2 regions of the Paraburkholderia sp. BL23I1N1 genome follow, and region 2 is predicted to be linked to the other one. Evidence: riboswitches for the same ligand, from Rfam matches in the RefSeq annotation. Region 2 holds a riboswitch; the other holds the start of a gene.
The links. A riboswitch is a leader RNA that binds a small molecule or an ion and turns the genes downstream of it on or off. The one in region 2 is predicted to bind ZMP and ZTP.

Region 1 (17,471 bases), on a different contig from region 2:
TATTGAACGCCTCGGTGGACCATCACACGGCGGTGGCCGAGGCCTTGCACACTTACCACGGCTCGGGCCTGAACCACGTCGCGTTCAGCACCAGTGACATTTTCAGCGCGATTCCCGAGTTCATCGCCGACGGCCTGCCGGTGCTGCGCATTCCGCGCAATTACTACGGCGACCTCGCCGCCCGCTATGCGCTGCCGGACGAGACGCTCGAGGCGCTGCGGGCGCACAACATCCTGTATGACCGGGACGAGCGCGGTGGCGAGTTCTTCCACGCTTACACCGAACAACTGGATCAGCGCTTTTTCCTGGAGATTGTCGAACGGCGCGGCGGATACGACGGCTATGGCGCGGCGAATGCGGCGGTGCGGCTCGCGGCACAGGCTCAGCGACGCAAATAGGCGCTCCCGGCCGGCAATGCGGGACGGCAGTGGTTTGCGGCCCGCCGCCTGACGCCTGCGGATTCGGGCAGGTCGGGCACGGCCCATGCTTCATCGGCATGAGTGGGCGCGCCGCCCGATATAATGGCGGTTGATCCGCGGCCCCATGCCGCGCACGTTGCCCCCATGCGGGTGTCGAGCGCACCGTCGGCCGAATGACACGCCAGGAGAGATATGAAGAAGTTTGCCGTAGTCCTGTCAGTTCCCCTCCTTCTCGGCGCTTGCGCGTACTTCCAGAAGAATCCGGATGCCGGCGAGCCCGTCACGGACACCACCACGCAGCGCTCGGTCAACGACGTGGTCGCCTGCCTGACGCAAGTGGCGACCAGCCACAACGCCGCGTTCAAGTCGACCGAAATCCCGCAGGGCCAGATGCTCGACTTCGGCGATTCGAATATCGTCAAGGTGCGCAGCGACAACGGCGCGACAACTTACCGCTTCTACGCCGGCAAGCGCCACGTAGGCAATCTGTGGATTGAATCGGCGAGCAAAACCTGCGCGCCGTAAGGTAAGCAAAGGTAATGGTCGGCCCCGTGTAACGGCCTGCAACATGTTCCAGCGCAATCTTTGTGTCACGGTGTTACATCACAATGGTGTCTTAAGAATCGTTTAAGACTTCGTCCGCATGATCCACCCGACACTATTCCGCACAAGGTGCGCTCCATGAATCAGCCCGACCACAACCCGAACGACACGCCTGCACCGGCGAAGCGGCCCACCATTCTGCGTCGCCTGTTGAGCCATCACGAACTGGCGACGCTGCTGCTGTTGCTGCACGCGCCGATCGACGCGTCCGCGAAACCCGAGATTCCCCAGCTTCACGAAGCCGGCCTGATCGAAACGATCTCCGGCGACGAAGGCACTTCGCATATCCGTCTGACGTCTGAAGGCAACGCAATGTTGCGCGGGCTAGGTGTGAAATAAGGCGAGTTTTACATTTTAATTACGCCTGCCATACGCCGTACCCCGCTTCGCGCAGTCCAATCGCCAATTCCACTTCCATATCCTGTGCGCCGCGGTAAGGCATTGGATTGAAAACTTCATACAGTTCGGGCAAGAGGCGCAAGCCGTAATCGCGCACATAGCGATTTGCTTGGATGCCGGCTTTGTGCCGGTCGAATCTCAGATCCGGGTCCAACCCCGTCATTCCCACGTACACGCATGGCTTGTCGAACCGGTAATCCGGATTCGCGCGGCGAAAGCGCGCCTCGTTCCAGACGGTGTCATCCAGCGCGACGACATAGACGCAGTAGTGATGCCTGCGACGAACCATAGGTGCGGCGGCTTAGCTGCGCGAGGTCCCGTGCAGCAGCATCCGGTACTCGGTCGGCGTGACGCCGACGGTCGCCTTGAACTGGCGCGTAAAGGCGCTGTGGTCGGTGTAGCCGCAGAGCGCGGCGACGTCGGTGACCTTGTCGTGCGAGACCAGTAGCGCCGTGGCGGCGTCCAGCCGCGTTTTCAGCAATACCTGGCGCGGCGTCAAATGGAACACCTTGTGAAAGTAGCGCTCCAGTTGCGCCACCGACATATCCGCCATTGCCGCAAGCTGCTTGAGATTTAACGGCTGCACGTAGTTTTCCTGGATGGACTGCACCACCGCGGCGAGCCGGCCGTAAGCGGGATGATTGCTTTCGTCCGCTTTCAGGTCGCGCGAGATGCCGGCGAGGCCGACCACCTTGCCCGCCGGATCGCGCAAGGGCTGCTTGCAGGTCAGGCACCAGCCCGGTTGGCGGCCGGGATACAGGTGCAGTTCCAGCTGATCGATCATCTGGCTGCCGACGCTGATGATCGCTTTGTCCTGGGCCGTGTAAATGCGGCCGAAGCGGCGCGGGAAGACGTCCTCGGCGGTCTTGCCGAGCAAGGCGGCCTTTTCCTTGAAACCACAGCGCGAAGCCAGGGTGCGATTGACCAGTGCATAGCGAGCATGCGCGTCCTTGACGAAGAACACGACGTCCGGCATCGCGTCGAACACGGGCTCGAGCAAAGTGAAATGCGACAGCATGCCGGACAGCGTTGCGTCGTCCGGTTCGAGCGGATGAGCCAGCGTGTTCATCAAGCGGGTTCCGTGGTTGGGGCGGTTGTTCGGGCTGTTGACTCTGCGTCCGTCGGAGCATTGGCTAAAGCATTTAGCGGTTCGCTTACCGGGTGTGCTCGCGCATTCACCCGTGCGTTCGCCGATGCATTCGTTCGCGCAATTGGACGGTTGGCGTGTGCGATTGATTATAGGGCCGCGCCGCCAACGACAATATCCGGCAAGCGTCAGGATACCGGTGTCATTCAGACGGAGCCTGGTCCGCGCTCGCCGCCATCAATGTGCCGATTTGCGCCGGACTGAACGGTGGCCGTGGAGCGCCGGCTTGCCAACCGAAATACAGCCCGGCCGCGGCGCCGCAGATTCGCCCCTGGCATGCGCCCATCCCGCAGCGAGTGTGCTGCTTGGCCTCGCGCCAATCCGGATAGACGCGCACTTCGCCGAGACTGACGTCTTCGCAACGGCAGAGCAACGTGGCATCGTCCGGTGGCGTGCGCGCGGCGGCTTGCAAAGCGAAGGCCGCTTCGACACGCCTCGCGAAACGCCGCCAACGGGCTCGTTGCGCGTCCAGCGCTTCGCGGTTTGCATAGGTGTCGCTCGCGGAGATACTGCTCGCTGGGGTGCTATTCGCAGAGGTGCCGTTCGAAGATACGCTGCGTGCAACGGCGCCGCTTGCCGCGAGACCCGCGATCTCGCCTTCCACAGCCGCCAACTCTGCACCACCGACACCCGTGCACTCGCCTGCCGCCAGCACACCGTCCACTGAAGTCCGCTGCTCACTGTCGACGACAATCTCACCCGCTTCGCCGATCGCACAGCCGAGCGCTTGCGCAAGCGTGATGTTCGGTACAAGTCCATAGCCGCACGCGATACGGTCGCAATCAAGCGTCACGTCCTGCTGGCCGCGCCGGATCATCACGCGCTCGACGCGGCCCTCGCCAACCACTTGCCGGACGATGCTGCCGGTCAAGTAACGCACGCCTGCGAAGCCCCGCGTCATGGCAACGGCTTGCCGCAACTTCACCGGCTCGCTCAACAGAGAGATGCCGAAGCGGGCAACTTCGAGTGCCGACGCCTGCTCCACTACGGCAACGACTTTCGCACCGGCAGCACGCGCGGTAGCGAGCGCGGCGATCAGCAAAGGACCGCTGCCTGCGATCACGACGCGTTCGCCGCGCACCGGCATCCCGCCTTTGATGAGCGCCTGCAGCGCGCCTGCACCGGTCACGCCCGGCAGCGTCCAGCCAACGAACGGCAATAGCCGCTCGCGTGCACCGGTCGCGAGGATCAATCGATCGTAGCTGATCGACACGCCACCATGCTCAGCCGACTCAAGCAGCAAACCGCGCGAACCCAAAGGCGCGATCACGCGGGTCGACGCAAACAACGCGACATGAGTCTGCATCGATAAAGCGTCGAGCAGCGCGTGTAACCGAGCTTGCGGTAGATGGCCGAGACCTTGCCGCCAGATTTGGCCACCGGCGCGCGGATTGTCGTCGAGCAGCGCGACTGTGGCGCCCTCGCGCGCCGCGGCCTGCGCGGCGTTCAAGCCGGCCGGACCGGCGCCTACTACGACGATGTCGACGTGCTGCTGCTTCATCTCGCGCCCGTGGCGCTGGCGCTGGCGCTGGCGCTGGCGCTGGCGTCTGCAACAGTACACACCATCTGCCCTTCGCGACAGAGCGTCTGGCAAGCCAACACATGCGCCCGGCCGTCGATCGTGACGCGGCACTCCTGGCACACACCCATCCCGCACAGCGCTGCGCGGACCTCGCCGCTAATCGACCTCCGCGTGCCGCTCGCGCCCGCCATGACGAGCGCCGCGGCCACGGTCGTACCTGCTTCGACCGTGACACTTCTACCGTCGATCGCCAAATGGAGGCGTGTTGCATTGGCCTTAGTCATGGACCACCTTTTGCGCAAAACGAACCGGCAAGTACGGCTCGACAGGAATCGGCGCCGCGCTCCCCGTGATCTGCGCCGCGAGCAACTTTGCACTCGCCAGCGAGGTCGTCACGCCAAGACCTTCGTGTCCGACAGCGAGCCACACGCCCGGCGCAAAATCGCCGGCCGGGCCGATCAACGGCAATCCATCAGGCGACGCCGCCCGAAATCCAGTCCACGCGCGAATGCCATTGAGTGTCGGCAGGACGGGTAGATACTGCGCGGCGCGCCGCAGCATCTGAGCGAGCACCGGCATGTCGACGGCGGAATCGGTGGTGTCGAACTGGCGCGACGAGCCGATCAGCAACTGCCCCGTAGGCCGTGGCTGCGCATTGAATGCCACCGAGGTGCCGGCCGCATGATGCGCGCTCTTGATGTAGCCGAGCTCGAGCAGTTGATGTCGAATGAGGTCGGGGTAACGATCGGTGATCAGCAGATGACCTTTCTTCGGCTGCAAGGGCAGCGACCCGAGCAGTTGCCGAGCGCCCAGACCGTTGGCAACGATCACATGCGCGGCGCTGATGCGTTCGCCGTCGGCCAGCGTCACGCCGCCAGCACGGATTGCAGTAACCCGCGCGCCGAGTCGCACGCGGATATTCTCGACTCCTGAAGATTGCGTGATCAGCCACTCCGCGACAGTGGGCGCATACACGATGCTGTCGTGCTCGATCCGCAATCCGCCCGCCATCGACTGCGCGAGCGCTGGTTCACACGACCGCAGTTCGGACGCGTCAAGCAGCTGTGCGGAGACGCCCTGTGCTTCGAACGCGGCATGCATGGCGCGGGCGGCTTGCCATTCCTCATCGTCGGCGGCGACCCATAAAGTCCCGCAGCACGCGAACGCGTCGCGCATACGAAGCTGCGGCGCGAGCGCCAGCCACAAGTCGCGCGAATAGTGGCTCAGTGTGAATTCGGCGGGCGAGTCGTTCATCACGACGATATGGCCCATACCCGCCGCCGTCGCGCCGCCGCCGATGCCCTGTTCGTCGACTACCTCGACCCGCATGCCGAACGCCGCCAACTCTGCCGCGCACGCCGCGCCGACTATGCCGGCCCCGACGATCAACGCATCCGCCGTCATGCCGTGGGGATGCCCCACGCAAACGGGTCGCGCTCGTCGAAACACAAACACCCTTCGGCCATGATGTGCGCGTGGCCGGTGATGGTTGGAATCACCGAGACGCCATCATCGGCGTGACGATAGCTCGCCTCGAATACGCTGCCGATAATGCTCTCCTGGTGCCACACCGCGCCTTCGGCGAGCTTGCCGTCGGCGGCGAGGCAGGCGATTTTCGCGCTCGTGCCAGTACCGCAAGGCGAGCGGTCGTACGCGCTGCCCGGACAGAGGACGAAGCTGCGACTGTCGATGCCGTCGTGCGAGCCGGGTCCAAAGAGCTCAATGTGGTCGATCAAGGCGCCGTCTGCGCCGGTGATGCGCTGCGCGGTCAACGCCTCGCGGATTGCCGCGCTGAACACGGTCAGCTCCGCGATACGCGATGCCTCCAGCGTGTGCCCATGATCGGCGACGAGAAAGAACCAGTTGCCGCCCCATCCGATGTCGCCACTCAACAGGCCGTAGCCCGGCACGTCCACCTGCACGCCTTGCCGGTAACGATAAGCCGGCACGTTGCGCACGGCCACGCTGCCGTCCTCGTTGAGCGTCGCTTCGACGATGCCGACCGGCGTCTCGATCCGATGACGCCCGGGGCCGATCCGCCCCATGTGCGCGAGCGAAACGACGAGGCCGATCGTGCCATGCCCGCACATGCCGAGATACCCCACGTTGTTGAAGAAGATCACGCCGGCCGCGCACCCGGGATCGTCCGGCTCGCACAAGAGCGCGCCGACCACCACATCCGAGCCGCGCGGTTCGGTGACAACGCCCGCGCGCCAGTCGTCGAATTGCGTGCGAAATACGTTCAGACGCTGCGCCAGTGTGCCGCCGCCAAGCGCGGGACCACCCGACACCACCAGGCGGGTCGGTTCACCGCCGGTGTGCGAGTCGATGATGTCTAGGGTTTTCATGATGCACATGGTAGGAATGCCCAGCGTCGGCGTCTTGGTGCGCTTAAGCGTGGATAGTGACGATTTCAGCATAGTATTTGCGCCTGAACGCTCACGTTTCACTCTTTGAGACGAGGCGAAGTCCACACCTGAACAACGCATGGAAAACGGACTTAAGAATGCAGCCAAAGCCCTGTCCATGCGACTTCGGCGCACTCCGCTCGCTGTCCCGAATTAGTCGGCTGGCTCGCTCTTACTGGGCTGACGGGCATAGCCACTATGCCGAAATCGTCATTCGCCACGCGTGAATCACGCAAGACGGCGGCATTTTCCCTGCTTACACTGCGCTTCGACTCAACACACTCAGGAGAGCAGTCGTGGCGCATATCTGGGAAGGCGTATGGCCCGCAGTGACCACCAAGTTTCACGCGGATTTCAGCATAGATCGCGAATGGACCGGCAAGAATATCGAGGCACAGATCGACGCAGGTGTGGACGGCATCATCGTGTGTGGATCGCTCGGCGAAGCGTCGACACTTTCGCTGGATGAAAAGCTGCAAGTACTCGACATTGCCGTCGATGCCTCACGTGGACGTGTACCGGTTTTGCTGACGATCGCTGAGAACAGCACGCTCGACGCATGCCGTCAGGCCGAAGCCGGCAGCCGGCACGGCGCCGCCGGTTTCATGGTGCTGCCCGGGTTGCGCTATCTGTCCGACCGGCGCGAGACGCTGCACCATTTTCGCAGCGTTGCCGATGCAAGCGCGCTGCCGTTGATGATCTATAACAATCCGCTGGCCTATGGCGTCGACATGACGCCCGAGATGTTCGCGGAAATCGCCGACGAAAAGAAGATCGTTGCGATCAAGGAATCATGCGGCGATGTGCGGCGCGTGACCGATCTGATCAACGTGGTCGGCGACCGCTTCGCGATCCTGTGCGGGGTCGACAACCTTGCGATGGAAGCGCTATTGATGGGTGCGCACGGCTGGGTGGCCGGTCTCGTATGCGCGTTTCCGCGCGAGACGGTCGTGATTTACAAGTTATTGAAGGCGGGCCGTCTTGAAGAAGCGCGAGCGATCTATCGCTGGTTCGCGCCCCTGCTCGCGCTCGACGTCTCGTCGAAACTGGTGCAAAACATCAAGCTGGCCGAGACGATTGTCGGGCTGGGCACGGAGCCGGTCCGGCCGCCGCGCCTGCCGTTGGCCGGGGACGAGCGCAAGGCTGTCGAAGCGCTGATCCGCCGGGCGATCGAAATCCGGCCGACGCTGCCGCAGGTTTAAGCTGCGGCACGTTCAGGCTGCCTGCTTCTGCGCATCCGTTTCGGCCTGCCGCAGGTGCAGCAACCGATAGCCGCTCTTGTAAACGGGTTGAAGCCGAAAGTCGTTTTGCGGCTCGATCTCGAGCAGCAGGCGCAGGCGTGACACGTGGCTGTCAATCGTGCGGGTGAACTCGCGGAACTTACGGCCCCAAAGCATCGCGAAGATATGGTCGCGCGACATCACGCGGCCAATATTGGAAAAGAACAGCGACGCCAGCCGGTATTGCGTACCCGATAGCGGGACCGGCTGGCCGCGCAGCATGACAAGCTGGCGATGCGTATCGAAACGTTATGGCCCCCGCATCGCACGATTCTGTCGCAAAAACATAGGTTTACGGCAGTTTGTTGGGGCAAGAACCGAATGTAAAAACAAGCTGACACGTCCTAATAAAATCAATCACTTACGAAGGGTTATGAACAGGGCGCCAAGGGTCGGCAGCTCTCCGTCTCCGTGTAATGAGCGCCGCAAATATAATGCAACCAGCGCGCGTGGAGATCCTCCAAGACGCAAACTCGACCGTGGCCAATCGTGTCACTATCGTGGTCGGCAAAAGCTGCTTCCCTTCTGCTCCCTGCGGGAGGATTACTACGGAGAACGCTGATGAGCAAGAAGTCCCCCGCCGACAATGTCGACGAGCCGACTGCAACCACCGAAGCCACGCTGGTTAGCCTGTCAAAGCAGATCAATGAATTTGTCCGGGAAGGGACACTTGACAGTCGTTTCGCGGCGAAGCTTGCGAAGCGACTGAAAAAGGAAGCCGAAACCATTTCGGAAAGTGGCAAGGGGACGAAGCCGGGTCAGAACAAGTTGCAGAAGGCTTTCGACGCGCTGGATGTATCGCTGCGCGACCACGATGCAAAGTTGCTTGTCGCGGCGAACGCAGCGCTCCGCACATCCGACGACGTAGCCGGTGTCAGAAAATCGCCGTAACGGCAAAGAGACGAGGCAGGTAGGTGAGGTACCGTTGATGCAGCAGCACCCGCGGACCGCCAGATAAAGGTTTGAGCGACGACCTACGCCATCGGCTACGCTCGTCAATTTCCTGCCCGCCCGCTATCGACCCGATAGAGTCACTCTCGGTCCCGCATAACGGACGTTTAAACACGCAACTCTGCTGTGGATTCAGTCACATCTCGTGTGGCTCAGTCTGCGCGATTTGCACCACACGCCGCACAAAAGCTCGCGATAGGCGTGCGAAGCGGTTTGCCGCATGCTGTGCATGCAGGACCGTATAGCTTGATCACATTTGTCGCGGGAAAACTGCACACCGGGTTCGGAGAGAGGGGACGGCGAACGCCGTTTCCTACCCCTATTCTCCGACCCTGAAGAGACGCTCGGACCTCCCAAAAGCGGCTGTTCGAAATGCTAGCTGCCTAGCCAGCTCCGGCTGCGACGATGCGAGCAACGTGCGCGACAAAGCCATCGATCCGCCAATAGACGACACGGGCGGACTCAGCCCTGTCTGTCGTCGGACGGGTCCCATGCGGTCACCAGTTGCAGCAGTCCCGGAAATCGCGAATCAAGATCCTCGGTTCGCACACGGCTGCGTCGCTCGAGCCCATATTGACGCTGACGAATCACACCCGCTTCACGCAGCGCTTTGAAGTGATGGGTCAATGACGATTTCGCACGATTGAAACCGAACCAACTGCACGGGTGGTCGTACGCCTCGGATTCCAGCAACAGCCGGCGGACGATCGTCAGGCGCAACGGGTCGGCCAGTGCACTGAATATCGCGTCCAGACGCAAATCGGACACTGCCGGTTCCGGCAGCGGATCGGGAAGGTTGGCAGGTACTGCAGCGGCCAGGTCATGGTAAGTCGTGCCTTTCATGTTCACGACTTTATCACAGTACGAGTTTTTTCGAACTAAGCTATAGTACGAAAAAACTCGTACAAGGAAGGTTACCGTGATCGACACTGCCGCAGTGCAATCCAGCCGCGCGTCCGCGCACATTTCACCTGACATGTGGTGCGCCGCATGGACGGTCACGTCGGTGTTCATGCTGTCCAATTCCCCAACGCCGCTGTATGTGGTCTGGCAACGCACGCTCGGTTTTTCATCCGGCACCTTGACGGTCATCTTTGCCCTTTACATCCTTGGACTACTGGGCACGCTGTCGGTCGCCGGACAGCTATCGGATCGTTACGGCCGCAAGCCGGTTCTTCTGCCGGGTATCCTTGTGGCGCTGGTCGCATGTGCGTTGTTCGCAAGCGCAACGTCCATTGCAACGCTTGCCGTTGCCCGACTGCTGACGGGTATCGCGGTCGGTGTCATTGTGTCGGCAGGAATGGCGTCCGTGGCGGACCTCGGCGGTGGTGAGCGTCGACGTCAGGCAGCACTGCTCGCATCGGTAGCGATGGTTCTCGGCGCAGGCCTCGGGCCGTTGCTGGCCGGCGGCGCTGCGCAAACAGTCGCGCATCCGGTAGCGCTGGTTTTCGGTATCGAATTTCTCGTGCTGCTGAGTGCTCTCGTCATTGCGTGGCGGTTGCCCCTTGGCAGGCCAGCAAGGGCAACTGGCAATGTCGCGCGTCTGCATTTGCCGTCGGTCCCGGCGATGAATCGACGGCACGTCGCGGCCGGTATCGGCGTTTTCGGGCCTGGCATTACTGCAACATCGTTTGTGCTTGCTTTGGGGCCTTCGTTACTCGCCCGTCTGCTCGAAGTTCGCAGCCCGTTGCTTGCCGGCGGCATGGCGTGCGCGATGTTTCTCGCTGCAACGGGAGTTCAGTTCGCCGTGCGGCGTTGGTCAGTACTTGCGTTGTTCGTGGTAGGTACGACGGCGACCGTCCTGTCGATGTGTGCACTATGTGCCGCGGTGCATATGCTGTCGGCGTCCGTTCTGGTGGCCGCTGCGCTGTTCGCGGGGGTAGCGCAAGGCCTTGGGCAGTTGGGCGGCTTGACGCTCATCGGTCTGCATGTGCCGGACACTCGCAGGGCCGAAGCCATTGCCGTCATGAACATCGGCGGCTATCTGCCGGCGGGGCTGCTGCCCGTCATGACCGGCTACGCGATCGACCTCTTTGGCCTGGCAGCCGGTGCCACTGCATTTGCCATCGCACTGGCGCTAATTGCGCTTGGGGCCGGCTGCATGGTTTTTCGATCGCTGAAACCCGGCGGCGATTGATGGTGGGCGCGCGTCAACATGACCGGCCATGTCGCGCAATACTTGGATAGCGCGACGTTTGTCGCTGTATCGGCGGACAGATGGACTGGCGCGCGAGTAACGATTGCAGCTTTTTTCTCGGCAAGCGAAGTCCAGCCGTCAATCTGCCGATTGACGCCGATCCGGTGTACGTAGCGAACGTCTCATCACGATGCAGGCCCGAGCGACATCGCCTGGCGCCCTCGCGATGAATGCGGCATCATGCTGACGACAAAGTCGATGAACGCTCTCACCTTGGCTGGAACGTGGTTCCGGCTGGGGTAGTAGACGTAAAGAGGAAATGTCTCGTCCGGCCAGTCCGTCAGGACCGGCTCTAGCGTACCAGTACGCAGGTGCGCGTCGATCCCGAGATCGATTACCTGAGCGATCCCGTAGCCTGCAAGACAGGCCCCGAGTTTGGTTCCCGCATCCGTGACTGTCAGGTTCCCGCTAACGGCCACCTTCACCTTCTCATTGCCACGCCAGAACTCCCATTCGAAAGGTCTGCCGGTAGCCGGGTCGATGGCCAGAATGCATTCATGGCCGTCATCGACCAGATCCTTCGGCGACCTCGGTCGACCACGTTGGTCCAGGTAGGACGGCGCGGCCACAGTAAGAATCCGCGGACTGTATAGCCTTCGACAGACCAAGGTTGAAACGGTTGGCGGTCCGAACCGTATAGCGAGATCGAATCCGTCGCTCACCAGGTCTGTGAGGTCGTTGCGGGTCTCCAGCTTCAGTTGAAGAGCGGGGTGATTCTTCAGGAACTGGGCCAACTCCGGAGCCAGCACAAGACGGGCGAACGCAGCATCGCACGCTACACGGAGCGTTCCCTTGACGACTGAAGTTTGATCCGAGGCGCCGACCGTCGCCTCTTCGATCCCCTGAAGTAGCGGCAGCACTTTTGACAATAGCTCATGCCCAGCGTCTGTCACTTCAACGTGTCGGCTGGTGCGATGCACGAGCTTCGCCCGCAGGCGGTCCTCCAATCGTTGAATGGCACGGCTTATCGCAGGCTGCGTCTTGCCAAGACGAGATGCTGCGCGACCAAAGCTCTTGGACTCGGCCAGGGCTGCAAGCGCAATCAAGCCGCTAACTACTCCTCCAGCGATGTCTTCCATGATCTATGTCTTCCTGTAATGGCAGCGATGATCGGTTCGCACTATTCGAGAGCGGGAGGATCGTTCATTGTACGAGTCGTTCAACCACTGAGGAAAGCCCGCAATGACACAGACCCAAGCCGTAGTCGCATTAATTGAGGACTATTTCAATTTGGCTTATGAGCCGAAGAGCCGTGACTTCAATAAAGTTTTCCACCCGAACTGTCTTGTTCAGTGGGTTCACGAAGGCGAGCTGCACATCCTGTCGTCGCCGGAATATGCGGTGCTCATCAACGGGCGGCCGAGTCCTCGATCCACGGGTGCGCCCAGAGATGAGGCGATCCTCTCCATGGAGAACATCTCGGACAGCCTTTCAACGGCAACGGTGAGAGTGCGGATTGGAAATAAGCTGTTCAACGATCACTTCGTCATGCATAAGGTGGAGGGCAGCTGGCTGATTGCAACCAAGGCGTCGGCCGTCATGCGTACGTTCGACTGAAGAGCCGAACTGCAGGCCGTATGGGGGTACCCTTATGCGTCAGTCTCGCGGCTATCGCTATCTCAGGTGACAAAGTAGTCTCCACCACTTGTCTGGTGGGCCTACTTTGTCCACTTTGGCGTCAAAGGTCTAGACGGTGCTCGAGCAACGCTTACGTATCTGGTGGTTGATACCGGCGATCCCTGCGGCATCGCAAAAGTTGAGCACGCTAACAGTGCGTCGCTCGGCAGACCCATTTCGACCCACAACGTCGACCCACAGCGGCCCGTCAACTTTATCGATAGCGAACATTCATTGAATGGCTGCACACGCACGTTCGGCGGCACTGACGGTTTGGGCGATAAGCGTTGAAATAGTCATCGGCCCCACACCTCCGGGAACCGGTGTCACCGCCGCGCATCGGCCCATCAGACCATCGGGATGAATGTCGCCTATACCTCCGGGATGGTAGCCAGCATCGATAACAATTGCTCCGTCGCTGATCCAGTCGCTACGAATGAAGTTCGGCTTCCCTACTGCGCCGACAATGATTTCGGCATGTCGAATTTCCGCTTCAAGATTTAGTGTCTTCGAATGGCATAGCGTGACCGTCGCGTTCGCATTCGATAACATGAGGGCCATCGGTTTCCCAAGAATGGGACTGCGTCCTACGACCACGGCCCGCTTGCCAGATACATCAATCTTGTAATGAGCCAGCAAGCGCATGATTCCGGCGGGCGTTGCCGACCCGAAGGCGGGTTCCCCTAACGCCATCAGGCCAAAACCGTGACTGGTGACGCCATCCACATCCTTGAGGATGGATATTCTGTCGAAGCACAGGCGTTCGTCCACATGCGCAGGCACCGGGTGCTGAAGCAGAATGCCATGCACCGCCAGGTCGGCATTGAGTCCATCAATCGCGGAAAGTACGTCATCCGTCGTTGCGCTCGCAGGCAACTTGATCACAATCGAGTCCATACCGACTCTCCGGCATGCGTCGCCCTTCATGCTGACGTAGGTCGCCGACGAAGGATCATCGCCTACAAGGATCGTGGCAAGTATGGGCGTCTGGCCGCCACTTCTTGCCTTGAGGGCTGCAACGCGTTCCCATAGTTCCCGCTCGTGCAACGCGGCTACAGCTTTACCGTCGAGAAGTGTGCTCATGCGTTTTCCCCTTGCATGACCAATTCTGAACCGGCAAGGCTCAGATACTGAACAGGACAAAGCGGGAGTGCATGGGAGCGCGATTGTTTAAGCGCGAGCCGCATAGGCAGAGAAGGAATTTTGGCAATCATCATGGGCAGTCTCAAAGAAATTAATCAAGATGCCCAGGCGAACGGCATTCGAGCGTCTACGCTTCCCGATGGTGACCCATCTATTGCTCGCCAGTCACGTAGACGCGTTATTTTAATCAGCTTTTTTGCGGCTACGCAAGGCGGGTGAGCGTCTGATCAGTCGTCGAAAGCAAAGACGTGGATTGCCAACGATTCAGGTGTCTGCGGCGACTGACCGTAACTGGCCGGTCTGTGCCTTTTGGCGATTGGCGGCACGCGACCCACTTCGGTCAGACAACCTTCTTCAAACCGGTCAGTCAGCCAAATCCAGATCTTGCAAACGGCGTGCCACTAAGCGGCCGTTGGCGACCTCACCCAATCGGCCAGTTGCGGCCGGTCGACCTCACTCTCGGATAGACATTCGAACGTCAATTCCGCCCCGGGTACCGGACATTCAGGCAAGGACTCGATTCGGCAGGCCAACGGCGTGATGGTCAAAAGAGCAAGGTCAATGTATCAAACAACACAAGATCTTCTTTCTTCGCCGATCTTGCGTGTTGGCGGATCACTTGCAGGAGGCACTCGATGAAACACGAGGCCGCTCCGCTTAACGTGCTGTTGCGTCGGGTGACAATGCCCAGTTGTCTTGGCTCGAATGCTTCTCGCAACGCCACAATTGCCAGGTGCCCTTTGAACGGCGCCGCCGCCGTTAGAATGGTTGGGCACCACGTGCACATATCGGTCCGATCCACCAGAGTCTGCAACGTCCCCAGTGAATGCGCCCGCACAATGCGGCGCGTATCGATTTGCGCGCCATGGCGCGTAAACAGATAATCGATGAGCGCGTCCTGCCCATCGGGCGCGAAATTCAGCGCCCAGTCCTGATCCAGCAGGTCGTGAATCGAACGGCAGTCCTGACGTGGATGTCCCTCGCGGACCATCACCGCCGTCTCGTAGTTCAAAACGGGCTCGCAGGAAAACTCTTGCGTGACCGCCGACGGATGCAACTGCCCGATTACGAAGTCCATATCGCCCGCACGCAAAAGCGGCTGTGCGACTGCCATCAGGCTCTCGAACAGTTCCAGTTGGATATCGGGCATTCGCTTGCGGAACAGCAAGACAGTCTCTGGCAGAAACGTCAGTGTGATCCACGGCGTCACACCGACGCTAAGCCGTCCTTCCGCCCGGCCGCGTAACCTGGCCAGTTCGTTCTGCGCGTGCTCCAACTGATTGAGGACCAGCCGCGCATGCGTCAACAACGCTTTGCCGTACTCGGTGAAGCTGATCCCTTCAGGCGCGCGTATCAGCAACGGCAGTTGCTCGGTGGCTTCGAGTTCGCGCAGCGCGCGCGTGACTGCGGCCTGGGAAATCCCCAATGACCGCGCGGCCGCTCTGATGCTGCCCGTTTCCGCACTTGCGACGAGCGCCTGCAACTGATGAAGCTTCACGAAACCACTCCCGACAACAAATGGTTGTCAGCATAACAAAACTGCTGCTTCCGCCTCGAAATTTCGCTGAATAGCATTCCGACCAGTGTAGACAGCTACGCAGCCAGGACGCCGAATGCGCTCGCGCGACGACGCTGTCTGTTGGCTCCTCAAAGGAATTCATCTATGGTTCAAGACTTCGTTTTGCCCGGCATCGCCGCGATTCGTGAGGAAATGATCGGCCTGCGCCGCCGCATTCATGCGCACCCGGAGTTGGGTCTTCAGGAGGTGGCGACCAGCGAACTCGTCGTCGAATGCCTGAGCAAGTGGGGCTATCGGGTCACACGCGGCGTGGGTAAAACCGGCGTGGTCGGCACCTTAAAGAACGGACCGGGGCCGTCGCTTGGATTGCGCGCCGATATGGACGCACTTCCCATCACGGAAACGACGGGCTTGCCCTATGCCAGCCGGAACGACGGCATCATGCACGCATGCGGCCACGATGGACACACGGCCACGTTGCTTGCCGCAGCAAAGTACCTGGCTGAGTCGCGAGCCTTTTCCGGCATGCTGAACCTCATTTTCCAGCCCGCTGAAGAAGGCCTCGGCGGTGCGCAAAAGATGATGGACGACGGTCTCTTCGAACGTTTTCCGTGCGATGCGGTATTTGCCTTGCACAACGTTCCGGGGTATCCGGCCGGCCATCTTGGTTTTTTCGGCGGCGCATTCATGGCGTCCGCCGACACCGTCACAGTACGCGTGGTGGGCCGTGGCGGACACGGTGCGGCACCCGACAAGACCATTGACCCGATCGTGGTGTGTGCGTCAATTGTGACGGCGCTGCAAAGCATCGTGTCACGCAACGTGAGTCCGCGCGATCTGGCCATCATCAGTGTTGGATCGATTCATGCGGGCATCGCGTCGAATGTGATCCCGCCGTCGGCAGAGATGCTGCTGACAGTCCGGGCGCTTGCGCCAGAGGTGCGCGACTTGCTCGAACGCCGGATTCACGAACTGGTGCAAGGCCAGGCGGCGAGTTTCGGTGCGCACGCCGAGATCGACTACTTCCGTTGTCATCCGGTGCTGATCAACCACGGTAAGGAGACGGACTTCGCGCGCCAGGTGGCAGTGGAGTGGCTCGGTGCGCAAGCCATCATCGACGACCTCAAGCCCTTCACTGCCAGCGAGGACTTCGCGTGCATGCTCGAAAAATGCCCGGGCAGCTACCTCGTGATCGGCAATGGCGACGGTGAGCGCAGTTGTGCGCTACACAACCCCGGCTATGACTTCAACGACGACTGTCTGGCAGTAGGCGCCAGCTATTGGGTCAAGCTGACCGAGCGGTTTCTGGCATAAACGATTCGCATGACCCCCCTTCCATCACGACGTTGAGGAGAAACACATGAAAAAGACGCTTGCGGCAATCTCGTTCGCTTTGGTGGCGCTGTCAGGCAACGCAATTGCTGCCGACTGGTCCGGCAAGGAAATCAGGCTGGCAGTGGATCCGACGTACCCGCCATTGGAGTTCAAAACGCCCGACGGCAAGCTGACTGGCTTTGGCGTGGACATCGCCAATGCACTTTGCGACGAGCTTCATGCGCGGTGTGTCTGGGTCGAGACCAGCTTCGACGGCATGATTCCCGGACTGCTGGCGAGAAAGTTCGACGCGATTTCGTCGTCGATGACCATCACGCCAAAGCGAATGCAGCAGATCGCGTTCACGAACAAGATATCGAACGCGCCGGCCCGGCTGGTTGTCAGGCGCAACTCCGATCTGCTGCCGACCGCCGCTTCGCTAAAGGGTAAGCGGGTCGGCGTCGAACAGGGTTCGAGCCAGGAAGACTATGCGAGAGCGCAGTGGCAACCGGCTGGCGTGCAGATCATCTCGTACCAGAACCAGGATCAGGTCTACACGGACCTGATCTCAGGGCGACTGGATGCAGCCTTTCAGGCATCGATAGAAGCGAGCGACGGCTTTCTCAAGAAGCCCGAGGGCAAGGACTACAAGTTTGCCGGTCCGGCATTGGACGACCCGAAGTATTTCGGTCTTGGCGACGGTCTGGGTCTTCGCAAAGAAGACGCAGCGTTGCGTGAGGCATTCAATCAGGCACTGACCGCCATCCTGGCAAATGGAACCTACGCACGCATCAACAGGAAGTACTTCGACTTCGATATCTACGGCGCGAAGTGAGACGGCCTGAGCCAGCCATTCAAGGCGACAAAATGATACTCGGAGGCTTCGGGCCGGCACTCGTGGCCGGCACCTGCGAAACGATCAAGCTCGCTCTGCTGTCGCTGCTTGTTTCGT
Region 2 (11,207 bases):
GAATTTCTTCAGCCGCGTGTCCAGATCGGTGTAGTAGTCCTTCTGCTGTTTTTGCAGCGTGGCGAGCTGGTTGCCCATATCCTCGTTCTGCCCACGCAACGTCGCGACCTGCTGATTCAGCTGGTCGAGGCGGTTGGACTGATCGAGGATCGTGCGTTGTGCGGCCGACAGTTGGCTCGACAGGCTATCGGTCTTCGAACGCAGGTCGAGAATGGCCTGACGGGCCTGATCGTCGTCGAACATGCCCGCATGCGCGGGCACAGCCGTGAAGACCGTGCCCGCGACACAGGCCGCTGCGGCAAACCGCAGCCAGGAGAAACGATGCGTCATTCGGCTCATCACCCGTTACTTACTGTTGGTACACGAGGTCGGCGCGGCGGTTTTGTGCCCACGACGATTCGTCATGACCCGTAGCTTGCGGCTTTTCCTTGCCGAGGCTCACGGCTTCCATTTGCGAGTCCGTCACGCCCATCAGCGACAGCGAACGGCGCACAGCTTCAGCACGCTTCTGGCCGAGTGCCAGGTTGTACTCGCTGGTGCCGCGTTCGTCGGTGTTGCCCTGGATCAGGACGTGACGTTGCGGATGGCTCTTCAGGTATTGCGCGTGTTGTTGCAGCAGCGATTGATAGTCGTCCTTGACCGAATAGCTGTCGAAGTCGAAGTAAATGCTGCGCTTGGCGAGCGGGCTGTTCGGATCGTTCAGCGGATCGACGTTGACCTGAGCGACATCGGTCGGATTCGGTTGCGTCGAAACTGCACCACCCTTGTTAGCGTTTTCGTCGAGCTTGACGCCCGAGTGACATGCGGCCAGCGCACCGAGCATCAATACGGCAAATGCGAAACGAAGTTTGGACATCATTTTGTTACTCTCCTTGTGTTATTGCATCAACGTTACTGCATAAACGGGCCCCAGGATGGCTCGCGTACGCTGCCGCCCTGAACGGACAGGACCTGCCGAGTGCGACCGTCGGTCGATACTGCGGCCAACACGCCACGGCCGTTCACCTGTGTGGCGTAAAGAATGTACTGACCGTTCGCCGCGAAGCTCGGCGATTCGTCATGTGTGGTGTCCGTCAGGCCCGTGGCCGTATTGCCTTGCAGGTCCTGGATGTACAGCTTGAACCCGCCGCCGACGCGCGAGATGTAAGCGAGTTGCTTGCCGTCCGGGCTGATGCGCGGGCTGGTGTTGTAGCTGCCCGTGAAGGTCACGCGTTGCGCGGCGCCGGCGTTCTCGCCCTGGGCCGACATCTTGTAGATCTGCGGTTGGCCGCCACGGTCGCTGGTGAAATAGATCGACTGGCCGTCAGGAGAGAAGCACGGCTCAGTGTCGATCGAGCTGCTTTGCGTCAGGCGCCGCAGGCCGCTGCCGTCCGCGTTGACGGAGAAAATCTGCGTGTTGCCGGTGCGTGAGAGCGCGACGGCCAGCGTGCGTCCGTCCGGCGACCACGCCGGTGCGCTATTGTTACCCTTCTGGTCCGATACGACCACGCGACGGCCCGTAGGCAGATCGTGGATGTAGACGATCGGCTTCTTCTTTTCGAACGAAACGTAAGCGACCTTGGTGCCGTCAGGCGACCATGCCGGCGAGATGATCGGCTCGGGGCTCGACAGCGCAATGTGCGCGTCCTGGCCGTCCGAATCGGAAATCTGCAATTGATAACGGCCGCCGGTCTTGATGACGTACGAGAGGCGCGTGGCGAACACGCCGCGGCCGCCCATCAGCTTCGCGTAGATGTAGTCCGCGACCTTGTGCGCGCTCATGCGCAGCCCGCTTTCCGGACTGACCAGCACGAGGCCGCCGAGGCTTTCGCCCTTGACGGTGTCGTACAGTTTGAAACGCACTTCATACTGGCCGTTCGGCAGACGGTTGACGCTGCCCGACACGAACGCGTTGGCACCCTTGGCCTTCCAGCTGCCGAGGTCAACGGAATCGGTTTCTGCGACCGGCGTGCTGCCCGCGTCGATATTCGTGAATTTCCCGCTGCGTTGCAGATCCTGACGCACGATTGTGCTGACCTGTTGCGGCGAGTTCGCTTCATTGGCGAAATTCGCCGTTGCGATCGGAAACTGGGTGGACCCGACGCCCGTCACGAGGACGTTGAGTTGTGCGTTGGCGGCGCCGCCCACGGCGATCAGGCACGACGCTACAAGTGTCCGCAGGCCTAGCTTGGTCATCAAACTCATGCTGAATGGTTTCCCCAAAAACGGTTTTACTAACACTTCATGACAGCAGAGAGACCCGCGAATAGCTAATTCGTTCCCGGGCGCGCCCCGCTGGACGGGGCGCGGCGTCTGCTGTCAACTGACTGTCAAACTGTTGCAATCAACCTGCTGGGCGCAACGTAATCTTGAAGCTGGTCGGCGTTTTCCCGTCGATGTCCTGAGGCATCGGATTGGAACGCTGAACGGCCCGCAGTGCCGCGTCGTCCCACGCCGAGTTGCCGCTGCTGCGCGCGATCTGCGCGTCGAGCAGCGTGCCTGTCGGCGAGCAGCGTACGGAGATGACGGTCTCCAGACCTTCCGTTTCGCCACCCCACGAGATGTTCGGGCGGACCACACGACGCACCTTGTCCGCGTAACCCGGCGATGTCGCCGTGCCACCCGAACCGCTACCCGTGCCGCTCTTCGCAAGCCCATTGCCGCTCGAGCCTTCGCCGCCCGCCGACCCTTGCATCTGGGCAAGCCGCGCACGACGTTCCGCATCCAGCTTCTTGGTCTGCGCCGCCGCATCGGCCTGAGCCTTGGCCTTCGCCGCTTTCTGCGCGTCGGCCTTCTTCTGCGCGTCAGCTTCAGCCTGTTTTTGCTGATCCTGCTGCTGCTTTTGCTGGTCGGCCAATTGCTGCTGCCTCAGTTTCTCGGCCTGTTGTTGCTGCTGTTGTTGCAGCTGTTTCTGCTTGGCCGCCGCCGCTTTTTGCGCGGCGAGCTGCGCTGCCTGATCGGCCGCCAGTTGCTGCTGGCGCTTCGCCTCGGCTTCCTGCTGGGCTTGCAGCTTCTGCAGACGCTGCTGCTCTGCCAGTTGCGCGAGGCGGGCCGCTTCCTGTTGCTGGCGTTTCTTTTCCTGCAGCGCGATATCGGCCTGTTCGTCCGGCAGCGGCGGGGCAGGGGCGACAGGCACGGGCGGCGGAGGAGGCAGGCGCGGGATGGCCGTATCGGGCACCTCGGTCCACAGTTCGGCTTCCGCGCCGGCCGGCGTGCTGTTCTGCCACTGAATGCCGTGGTACAGAAAGAATCCGAGCAGCGCATGCATCACCAGCGCGAACGCAAAGGCTCGCCCGGTGCCGCGTTCACGCGGAGGCTGGAGCGGGTATTCGGAATGCTTGCGGATCATTGCGATTTGACGAGCAGTCCAACGCGCTTGACACCCTGAGCTTTCAGCTCGGACATCACATTCATCACGACCTCGTACTTCACGGTCTTGTCGGCGGCGATCACGACCGGCTGGTCAGGATGCGATTGCGCACGGTCGGCGATAAAGCCGCGCAGATCGGCCTTGCTCATGTCTTCCTGCTGCTGCGCGCCGGAATCGTCCTTGTATTTGACGCTCATATTGCCGTCCGCGCGAATGTTCACGATCACGGGCGGCGTTTGCTGCTGGGGTGCAGCGCCACCAACGGTCGGCAGATTGACGATCGACGGGGCGACGAGTGGCGCGGTCACCATGAAGATCACGAGCAGCACGAGCATCACGTCGATGTACGGCACGACGTTGATGTCGGCCATCGCGCGGCGCGAACGGCTGCCGCGCATGCTGGAAGAAGAGCCTGCCATCGTGGACTCCTTACTGTGCCTGACGCTGCAAAATGTTCGAGAACTCTTCGATGAAGGTCTCGAAGCGGATCGCCAGACGGTCGATGTCGTGCGCGTAGCGGTTGTAGGCGACCACGGCCGGAATCGCGGCGAACAGGCCGATTGCGGTGGCGGTCAGTGCTTCGGCAATGCCCGGCGCGACGTTCGCAAGCGTAGCCTGCTGCACGTTGGCGAGGCCGCGGAAGGCGTTCATGATCCCCCACACCGTGCCGAACAGGCCGATATACGGGCTGACCGAGCCAACCGACGCGAGAAACGCCAGATTTGCCTCGAGCACGTCCATTTCACGCTGGAACGCGGCGCGCATGGCACGGCGTGCGCCGTCGAGAATCGCGCCTGAATCGTTCAGGCGCTTTTCCTTACCCTTCAGGAATTCACGCATGCCGGACTCGAAAATCCGTTCCAGTGCGCCGATCGTGTGGCGATTGTTCGCAGCGCTCTGATAGAGCGCCTGCAGGTCGCCGCCCGACCAGAAATCGCGTTCGAAGCGTTCAGTTTGCGCGCGCGCCCGGCGGATCGCAAACCACTTGCGGAAGATGAAAGTCCACGACAAAAGGGACAGCAGAAGCAGCAGCGCCATGACGGCTTGCGCCAGCAGGCTCGCATTAAGTACGAGAGAAACGATCGACAGATCTTGTGTAGTGTTCATAAAGGTTCGTTTTAACGTCCCGGAAGGGGGCGTCCGGCTGCAAGGTCACTCGAAGCTTGCCGTGAGCAAAACGGAAGCATCGGCGATATTGCAAGCCGAACCATGCTTTGTGTTGCTTGATCGATATGAGTTCACTGGCCCCGTAACAACGGGGTTCAGTCGTTGTCCGTTGACATACCGCCGCCGTTCACACCCGGCCCGCGCCGCAGCGCGGCGAGAACCGGTGGAGGAATCGCGGCCGGCCGCAGCGCAACGCGGTCGACACAGCCGACCCGGATGGCGCCGGTGGCAAGCAGCGTACCGTCACGCCACGCTTCCTGCGCAAAATCGACGGATGCGCGGCCAAGACGCTCGATTCGGCTTACCACGCTGACGACATCGTCGAGCCTGGCCGGCGCCCGATAGTCGACTGCTGTGCTGCGGACGATGAAGATCGTATCCGTTTCGTCGGCGAGCCGATTCTGGTCGACGCCACACGCGCGCAGCCATTCAGTGCGCGCCCGCTCAAAAAACTTCAGGTAGTTCGCGTAAAACACGATGCCGCCGGCGTCGGTATCTTCGTAATACACGCGGATTGGCCACGTGAAGCCGATTTCCGTGCCGGGCTGGCTGGTCGACATATTCATGCCGCGCATTTTACCGGAACGCACACCACGAGGTCTGTTTCAAGATGTGTGCCCCGTCTGGCGGGCCTCAGCCGGATTTTCAGCCGCGATGAACCGACAAAGCGGAGAACGATTGGGCCACCGGCATCAGTTCGATCGTGTTGATGTTGACGTGAGCGGGACGGGTGGCGATCCAGTAGATCGAGTCGGCGATATCTTCGGGTGTGAGCGCTTGTACGTTCTCGTACATTTTGGCTGCTTTTTCGTCATTCCCGCGGAAACGCACGTTCGAGAACTCGGTGCCGCCGCACAGCCCCGGTTCGATGTCGGTCACGCGCAATGCCGTGCCGGCCAGATCGGCGCGCAGGTTCAGACTGAACTGGCGCACGAATGCCTTGGTGGCGCCATAGACGTTGCCGCCCGCATACGGCCAGTTGCCGGCCGCCGAACCCAGATTGAAAATGTGGCCGCGGTTGCGCTCCACCATGCCGGGCAGGAGTGCGTGCGTGACCTGCACGAGGCCCGTGCAGTTGGTCTCGATCATGGTGTTCCATTCGTCGAGGCTCGCCTTTTGCGCGGGCTCGATGCCGAGCGCAAGACCGGCGTTATTGACGAGCACGTCGAGCGCGGCGAAATCGGCGGGCAGCGAGGCCGGCACGGCTTCGACGGCGGCGCGGTCGCGCACGTCGAGCTCATACGGCAGAAGTGCGTCGCCAAGTTCGTCGGCGAGTGCCTGCAGGCGATCCTTGCGGCGCGCGGTGGCGACGACGCGATGGCCGCCCTTGACGAAAGCGCGGGCGATAGCGGCGCCGAATCCCGCGGACGCTCCGGTGACGAACACGATCATTGCAGTTCCCTGGTTGGTAAAAGAGAAAGGTCCCAAGCCTACTTCCAATGCGGCGCTGCGGCAAGGATGAACCAGCCGCACAAACGGCTGGGGCAGGGAGGCTGAGCGGGTTCCGGGCGCGTTTTCTTCAGATGTTTGGGCGCCGCTCCCGGCAGCACCATGGCCGGCTTCGCGAGCGTCCGCGGGCCCGCCAGCAAGCCGGTTGCCTATTCGATCCTCTTCCAATAAACTAACGCGCTCAACCCTGCGTGACTGGCGATAGAACCGGTTCAAGCAATCGGGCTCAAGGTGGAACAACCCACCGTGAAGCGCAGGGTGCCGTTTTGCCGTTCGCCTGGGCAGCCGTGATCCGCGCGCATTGATCTGCGCTGGCGGTGGCTGTCCTGCCTCGCGTGTGCGGCGACTCTCTATCCGCCACGTCAGGGCTGGCCCAGCCGCCAGCAGCGTTGCGTACCCTCTACGCAAGATTCGGCGCACGATCCGGTCAACCTGAACACACTCAACGGAATCCGTATGTTTGACAGAGCCCAAAGCACCATCGCCAACGTCGATCCTGAACTCTGGAAGGTCATCGAGCAGGAAAACCGCCGTCAGGAAGAGCATATCGAACTGATCGCGTCGGAAAACTACACGAGCCCGGCCGTGATGGCTGCGCAGGGCTCGCAACTCACCAACAAGTACGCCGAAGGGTATCCGGGCAAGCGCTACTACGGCGGCTGCGAATACGTCGACGTCGCCGAGCAGCTCGCGATCGACCGCGTCAAACAACTGTTCGGCGCCGAAGCCGCCAACGTGCAGCCGAACTCCGGCTCGCAGGCGAACCAGGGCGTGTTCTTCGCCATGCTCAAGCCGGGCGACACCATCATGGGCATGAGCCTCGCGCACGGTGGTCACCTGACGCACGGTTCGCCGGTCAACATGTCGGGCAAGTGGTTCAACGTGGTGAGCTACGGCCTGAACGAAGCCGAAGACATCGACTACGACGCCGCTGAAAAACTGGCTCAGGAACATAAGCCGAAGCTGATCGTGGCGGGCGCTTCCGCATTCGCGCTGCGTATCGATTTCGAACGCCTGTCGAAGATCGCCAAGTCGGTTGGCGCGTATTTCATGGTCGACATGGCGCACTATGCCGGCCTGATCGCCGCGGGCGTCTACCCGAACCCGGTGCCGCACGCCGACTTCGTCACCACCACCACGCACAAGAGCCTGCGCGGCCCGCGCGGCGGCGTGATCCTGATGAAGGCCGAGTTCGAAAAGCAGATCAACTCGGCAATTTTCCCGGGCATTCAAGGTGGTCCGCTGATGCACGTGATTGCCGGCAAGGCCGTTGCGTTCAAGGAAGCACTGTCGCCGGAGTTCAAGGTGTATCAGCAGCAAGTCGTCGAGAACGCGCGCGTGCTGGCGGAAACGCTGGTCAAGCGCGGTCTGCGCATCGTCTCGGGCCGCACCGAAAGCCACGTGATGCTGGTTGACCTGCGCGCGAAGAAGATCACCGGCAAGGCAGCGGAAGCTGCGCTCGGCGCGGCGCACATCACGGTCAACAAGAACGCGATTCCGAATGACCCGGAAAAGCCGTTCGTCACGAGCGGTGTGCGCCTCGGCTCGCCCGCCATGACCACGCGCGGCTTTGGCGTCAAGGAAGCGGAGCAGGTGGGTAACCTGATCGCCGACGTGCTGGACAACCCGGAAGACGCAGCCACGATTGAACGTGTGCGTGCGCAAGTCGCCGAGCTGACCCGGCGCTTCCCGGTCTACGGCTAAGCCGCCATGCATTGCCCCTTCTGCCGTCACGCCGATACGCAAGTTGTGGATTCCCGCGTATCCGAAGACGGTGCGACGATTCGCCGGCGCCGCCGCTGCCCGGCCTGCGACAAACGTTTCACGACGTATGAGCGGGTCGAGCTGGCGTTGCCGTCGGTCGTCAAGAAGGATGGCAGCCGCACGGAATTCGACCGCCGCAAGATCGTCGCAAGCATGCAACTGGCGCTGCGCAAGCGCCCGGTTGCGGCGGACGCGATCGACGCGGCAGTCGCCCGCATCGAGTATCAACTGCTCGGCAGCGGCGAGCGTGAGGTGCGCAGCGAGCGCCTCGGCGAACTCGTGATGAACGAGTTGCGTGCGCTCGATACCATTGCCTATGTTCGTTTCGCCTCTGTCTACCGGCGCTTCGAAGACGTCTCCGAATTCGAGGACGTGATCGAGGAATTTCGCCGTGCCTCTTCTCCTCCCAAGCCGCCCCGCAAGCGCTGATTGCTGTCGCGCCTGAAGTTGCGCCCCAGTTTCTGTTCTCCGCTGCGTAGGTTCGCGCTTCTGCATCTCCGCTCCCGTTATGGTTCGTTACGCGTGCATTTTTGCGCGGGATAGCGTCTGAGTGCCACCTGGCCATTCGGCCGATTGTCGACCCGTTTGCGAATCGCTAGATTGACTGTATTCTTTGAAACGATCAGGGATGCAGATGAATTGGGATGCAGTCTGTTTGAGGCCACGCCGCGGCTTTACGCTTGTCGAAACGCTGGCGGTTGTCGCGCTGCAGGCGGTCATCGCGGTGATGGCGACGCCATCGTTCGTTGCATGGCACGTGCGGGATCAGGTTGACGCACGCGCGAAAGCGCCTGCTTCGACGCTCGCCTATGCGCGCAGCGAAGCATTGCGCCGCGGTGCTCGCGTCACCGTATGCCGAATCGACGCGGCGCGGCATTGTCTTGCCGTAGGGCAAGCGTGCGGCAATGGCGTCACCGACTGGTCGTGCGGCTGGGCCGTCCTGGTCGAACGAGGTGGCACGGTCTCGCTATTGCGCGCGCATCCTTTGCTTGCAGCGGTCAGCATCACCGGGACGCAGACAAATCTCACGTTTGCGCCGCCGGCGGGGCAGTTGATCGGCACCTTTCGCAGCTTTGATATCGCGCCACGCGTGCCGTCGAAAGCGACTAAGGGGGACAAGTGGCGGCGTTGCATCCGCGTCGCGGCGGGAGGTCGTGCGCGGATTGTCGAGAGCGCGTGTGGAGCGGCGTCATGAGCCGACATCCTTCGAACCTATGGGCGCGTAACGTCCCGGCAAGGTGCCCACCAAGGCCCTCCACAAGGTGCTCGTCAAGGCGTTCAACAAGGCATGCGGGCAGTTCGCTGATCGAAGTGATGCTGGCCATTGCCCTGATGGCAGTGACGGCGCTCGGATTGATCGCCGGTCAATTGTGGACTGCGCGCGAGGCCCGCGCGACGGCGATGCGCGAGCACGCGGCGTGGATTGCCGATTCCGTTGCCGAAGCGATGCGCGAGCCCTCGGCAGGCGATTCGTCGGTCAGGCAATGGAGCGCGCGAGCAACCGCCCTGTTGCCGCGGGGCGAAGCGTCGGTAGGGGAAAGCGGCGGCGTGTTGCTCGCACGTGTCACATGGACGGCGCTGCGTGACACGCCACGCGCCAACGATGTCATCGACAAACCCGAGTCGTGTGGTGGTGCGGAGGTTCCAACAAGCGCCTCATGCGTCGCGCTGGCGTTCGCGAAATGAAGCGCCGTATAGACAGCACACGCGGTCATACGCTCGTCGAATTTGTGATCGCAATTGCGCTTGGGCTGGTGGTGACCGCAGGCGTGGTTTCGCTCTATACAACGCAGCGTAATGTGTTCGAGCGCGCGGGCGATGCGATGCGAATCCGCGAAGCCGGCCTGAGCGCGCTGACGCTGATGGGTCAGCAACTTCAAATGGCCGGCTTCGTGCCCGCGGACGTCGTGAGGTTCAATAGTCCGCCACCCTTATTCGGTTGTTCGGGAGGACGCCCGACCGGTGCGGACGACAACCTTGTCTGCGAGGCGCTGGCAAGCCGCTCCGACGGCATCGTGGTTCGTTATGTCGGGGACAACGTCTCGACGTGGGCGTCAACGACCGGCCAATCGACCGACTGCCTCGGCAAGGCTGTAGCGAGCAACAATGCGGCACTCAATGGGCAGGGTGTGTTGGTGGTCAACCGATACTTCGCCAGGATCAGCGGGTCGACGGGCGAGCCGGAACTTTACTGTGAAGGCAATGGCAAGGCGGGGTCCGCGCAGCCGTTGGTAGAAGGCGTCGAGCGCGTGCGACTCAAGTACTGGCCGGTCGGCGGGTTGGGCGCAATAGACGCGTCGGGGGTGACGGCCGCTCAATGGGCGAAGATCGTCGCCGTCGATCTCTGCGTGCTCGTCCGCGGCGCGCCGCAAGGACGGCGTGTGCGCTATGTCGATTGCGACGGCGCGAGCGTTCCTGGCGTCGACATGCGGGCGCGGCAGGCTTTCTCGAGGCGGGTGGCGATACGCAATCACGCGGCGGACGCCCTGTGACCGGAGGCCTTTGTAACCCAACGCTCCGCGTTTCATCGAAACGATTGACACGTCTTATCCGTACTGGTCGTCGATCGCGTGTTCGCCATCGCGGTATCGTCCTGCCGATCGTCCTGCTGATTTCCGCGATGATGTTGACCACCTCCGCGGCCTGGTTCGCAACATCGCGCGCAGCGCCAACAATGTGCGCGACTATTTGCAGGCATTTCATGCAGCGGATTCGGCGCTGACCTTGTGCGCCCGGAACGCTGTCGCCGCGACGGCTTTCGAGCCGCAGCCGGTGGCGCCGCTCTCATCCGGCGAGCCGACGCAATGGAAGCACGAAGCCGCCTTTGAGGCCGGTGCCGTCGTGCCGGTCGCGCAATGGCCCGGATCGTTGCGTGCGCCGCAATGTCTGATCGAAGCCTGGCGTCTGGGCACGCGCGCCGATGCCAGAGCGTATTTGTTGACTACGCGTGGCTTCGGTCGGACCAAAGAGTCGCAGGTGTGGTTGCAGATGGAGCTCGTGATCGCAGGCGGGCAGATCGAGCGCCATTGGCGTCGCGTCGCCGCACGCCCATTTTGACGGGAGGTTTATGACGAGGCCGCGCACATCCGCATTTACGCTGCTTGAATTGATGATCGCGCTGGCAATAGCCGCGGCGCTGGTCGTGTTTGCCGTGCCGTCATACCGGAGCCATGTCGCGCGAACACACAGGATTGACGCGGCATCCGCTCTTTATCGGGCAGCGCAATTCGTCGAGGGAGCGGCAGGCAATGGGACCGCAACACTGCCACCGGGTCTGGATCAGGCGCCGCAATTCGGCACGCCACTCTACCGGTTGCAAGTGCTGCCGGCGGACGACGCAAACGGTGGCTATTCGGTAGAGGCAACGCCGATCGAATTCGGCCCGATGCGCGACGATGCATGCGGCACCTTCACACTGGATGCGACAGGGGTGCGGGGCAACCGAAGCAGCGCAAACGCTACAGCGCCGCCAGGCAGC

Region 1: linked by a shared signal. The riboswitch ahead of B0G76_RS22585 (tetrahydrofolate dehydrogenase/cyclohydrolase catalytic domain-containing protein) and the one ahead of glyA (serine hydroxymethyltransferase) in region 2 are both predicted to bind ZMP and ZTP.

Annotation. Positions count from the first base shown of each region.
Region 1 is NZ_RAPV01000001.1:4,826,721-4,844,191, reverse strand. It holds gene B0G76_RS22665 (bifunctional sugar phosphate isomerase/epimerase/4-hydroxyphenylpyruvate dioxygenase family protein) at 1-398, shown strand, start outside; gene B0G76_RS22660 (hypothetical protein) at 612-944, shown strand; gene B0G76_RS22655 (hypothetical protein) at 1,101-1,361, shown strand; gene B0G76_RS22650 (hypothetical protein) at 1,381-1,710, opposite strand; gene B0G76_RS22645 (AraC family transcriptional regulator) at 1,723-2,490, opposite strand; gene B0G76_RS22640 (FAD-dependent oxidoreductase) at 2,711-4,069, opposite strand; gene B0G76_RS22635 ((2Fe-2S)-binding protein) at 4,066-4,374, opposite strand; gene B0G76_RS22630 (FAD-binding oxidoreductase) at 4,367-5,494, opposite strand; gene B0G76_RS22625 (4-hydroxyproline epimerase) at 5,491-6,447, opposite strand; gene B0G76_RS22620 (dihydrodipicolinate synthase family protein) at 6,795-7,700, shown strand; partial or broken gene B0G76_RS22615 (helix-turn-helix domain-containing protein) at 7,713-8,024, opposite strand; gene B0G76_RS22610 (hypothetical protein) at 8,340-8,669, shown strand; gene B0G76_RS22605 (helix-turn-helix transcriptional regulator) at 9,192-9,743, opposite strand; gene B0G76_RS22600 (MFS transporter) at 9,742-10,866, shown strand; gene B0G76_RS22595 (LysR family transcriptional regulator) at 11,052-12,005, opposite strand; gene B0G76_RS22590 (nuclear transport factor 2 family protein) at 12,109-12,483, shown strand; gene B0G76_RS22585 (tetrahydrofolate dehydrogenase/cyclohydrolase catalytic domain-containing protein) at 12,775-13,626, opposite strand; ZMP/ZTP riboswitch at 13,782-13,865, opposite strand; gene B0G76_RS22580 (LysR substrate-binding domain-containing protein) at 14,231-15,184, opposite strand; gene B0G76_RS22575 (M20 aminoacylase family protein) at 15,350-16,519, shown strand; gene B0G76_RS22570 (ABC transporter substrate-binding protein) at 16,566-17,354, shown strand; gene B0G76_RS22565 (ABC transporter permease) at 17,387-17,471, shown strand, end outside.
Region 2 is NZ_RAPV01000002.1:1,147,945-1,159,151, forward strand. It holds gene ybgF (tol-pal system protein YbgF) at 1-330, opposite strand, end outside; gene pal (peptidoglycan-associated lipoprotein Pal) at 350-859, opposite strand; gene tolB (Tol-Pal system beta propeller repeat protein TolB) at 892-2,184, opposite strand; gene tolA (cell envelope integrity protein TolA) at 2,324-3,328, opposite strand; gene tolR (protein TolR) at 3,325-3,768, opposite strand; gene tolQ (protein TolQ) at 3,779-4,456, opposite strand; gene ybgC (tol-pal system-associated acyl-CoA thioesterase) at 4,612-5,091, opposite strand; gene ydfG (bifunctional NADP-dependent 3-hydroxy acid dehydrogenase/3-hydroxypropionate dehydrogenase YdfG) at 5,162-5,908, opposite strand; ZMP/ZTP riboswitch at 6,147-6,255, shown strand; gene glyA (serine hydroxymethyltransferase) at 6,422-7,669, shown strand; gene nrdR (transcriptional regulator NrdR) at 7,676-8,158, shown strand; gene B0G76_RS37865 (GspH/FimT family pseudopilin) at 8,364-8,924, shown strand; gene B0G76_RS37870 (hypothetical protein) at 9,044-9,415, shown strand; gene B0G76_RS37875 (PilW family protein) at 9,412-10,221, shown strand; gene B0G76_RS37880 (hypothetical protein) at 10,406-10,786, shown strand; gene B0G76_RS37885 (type IV pilin protein) at 10,797-11,207, shown strand, end outside.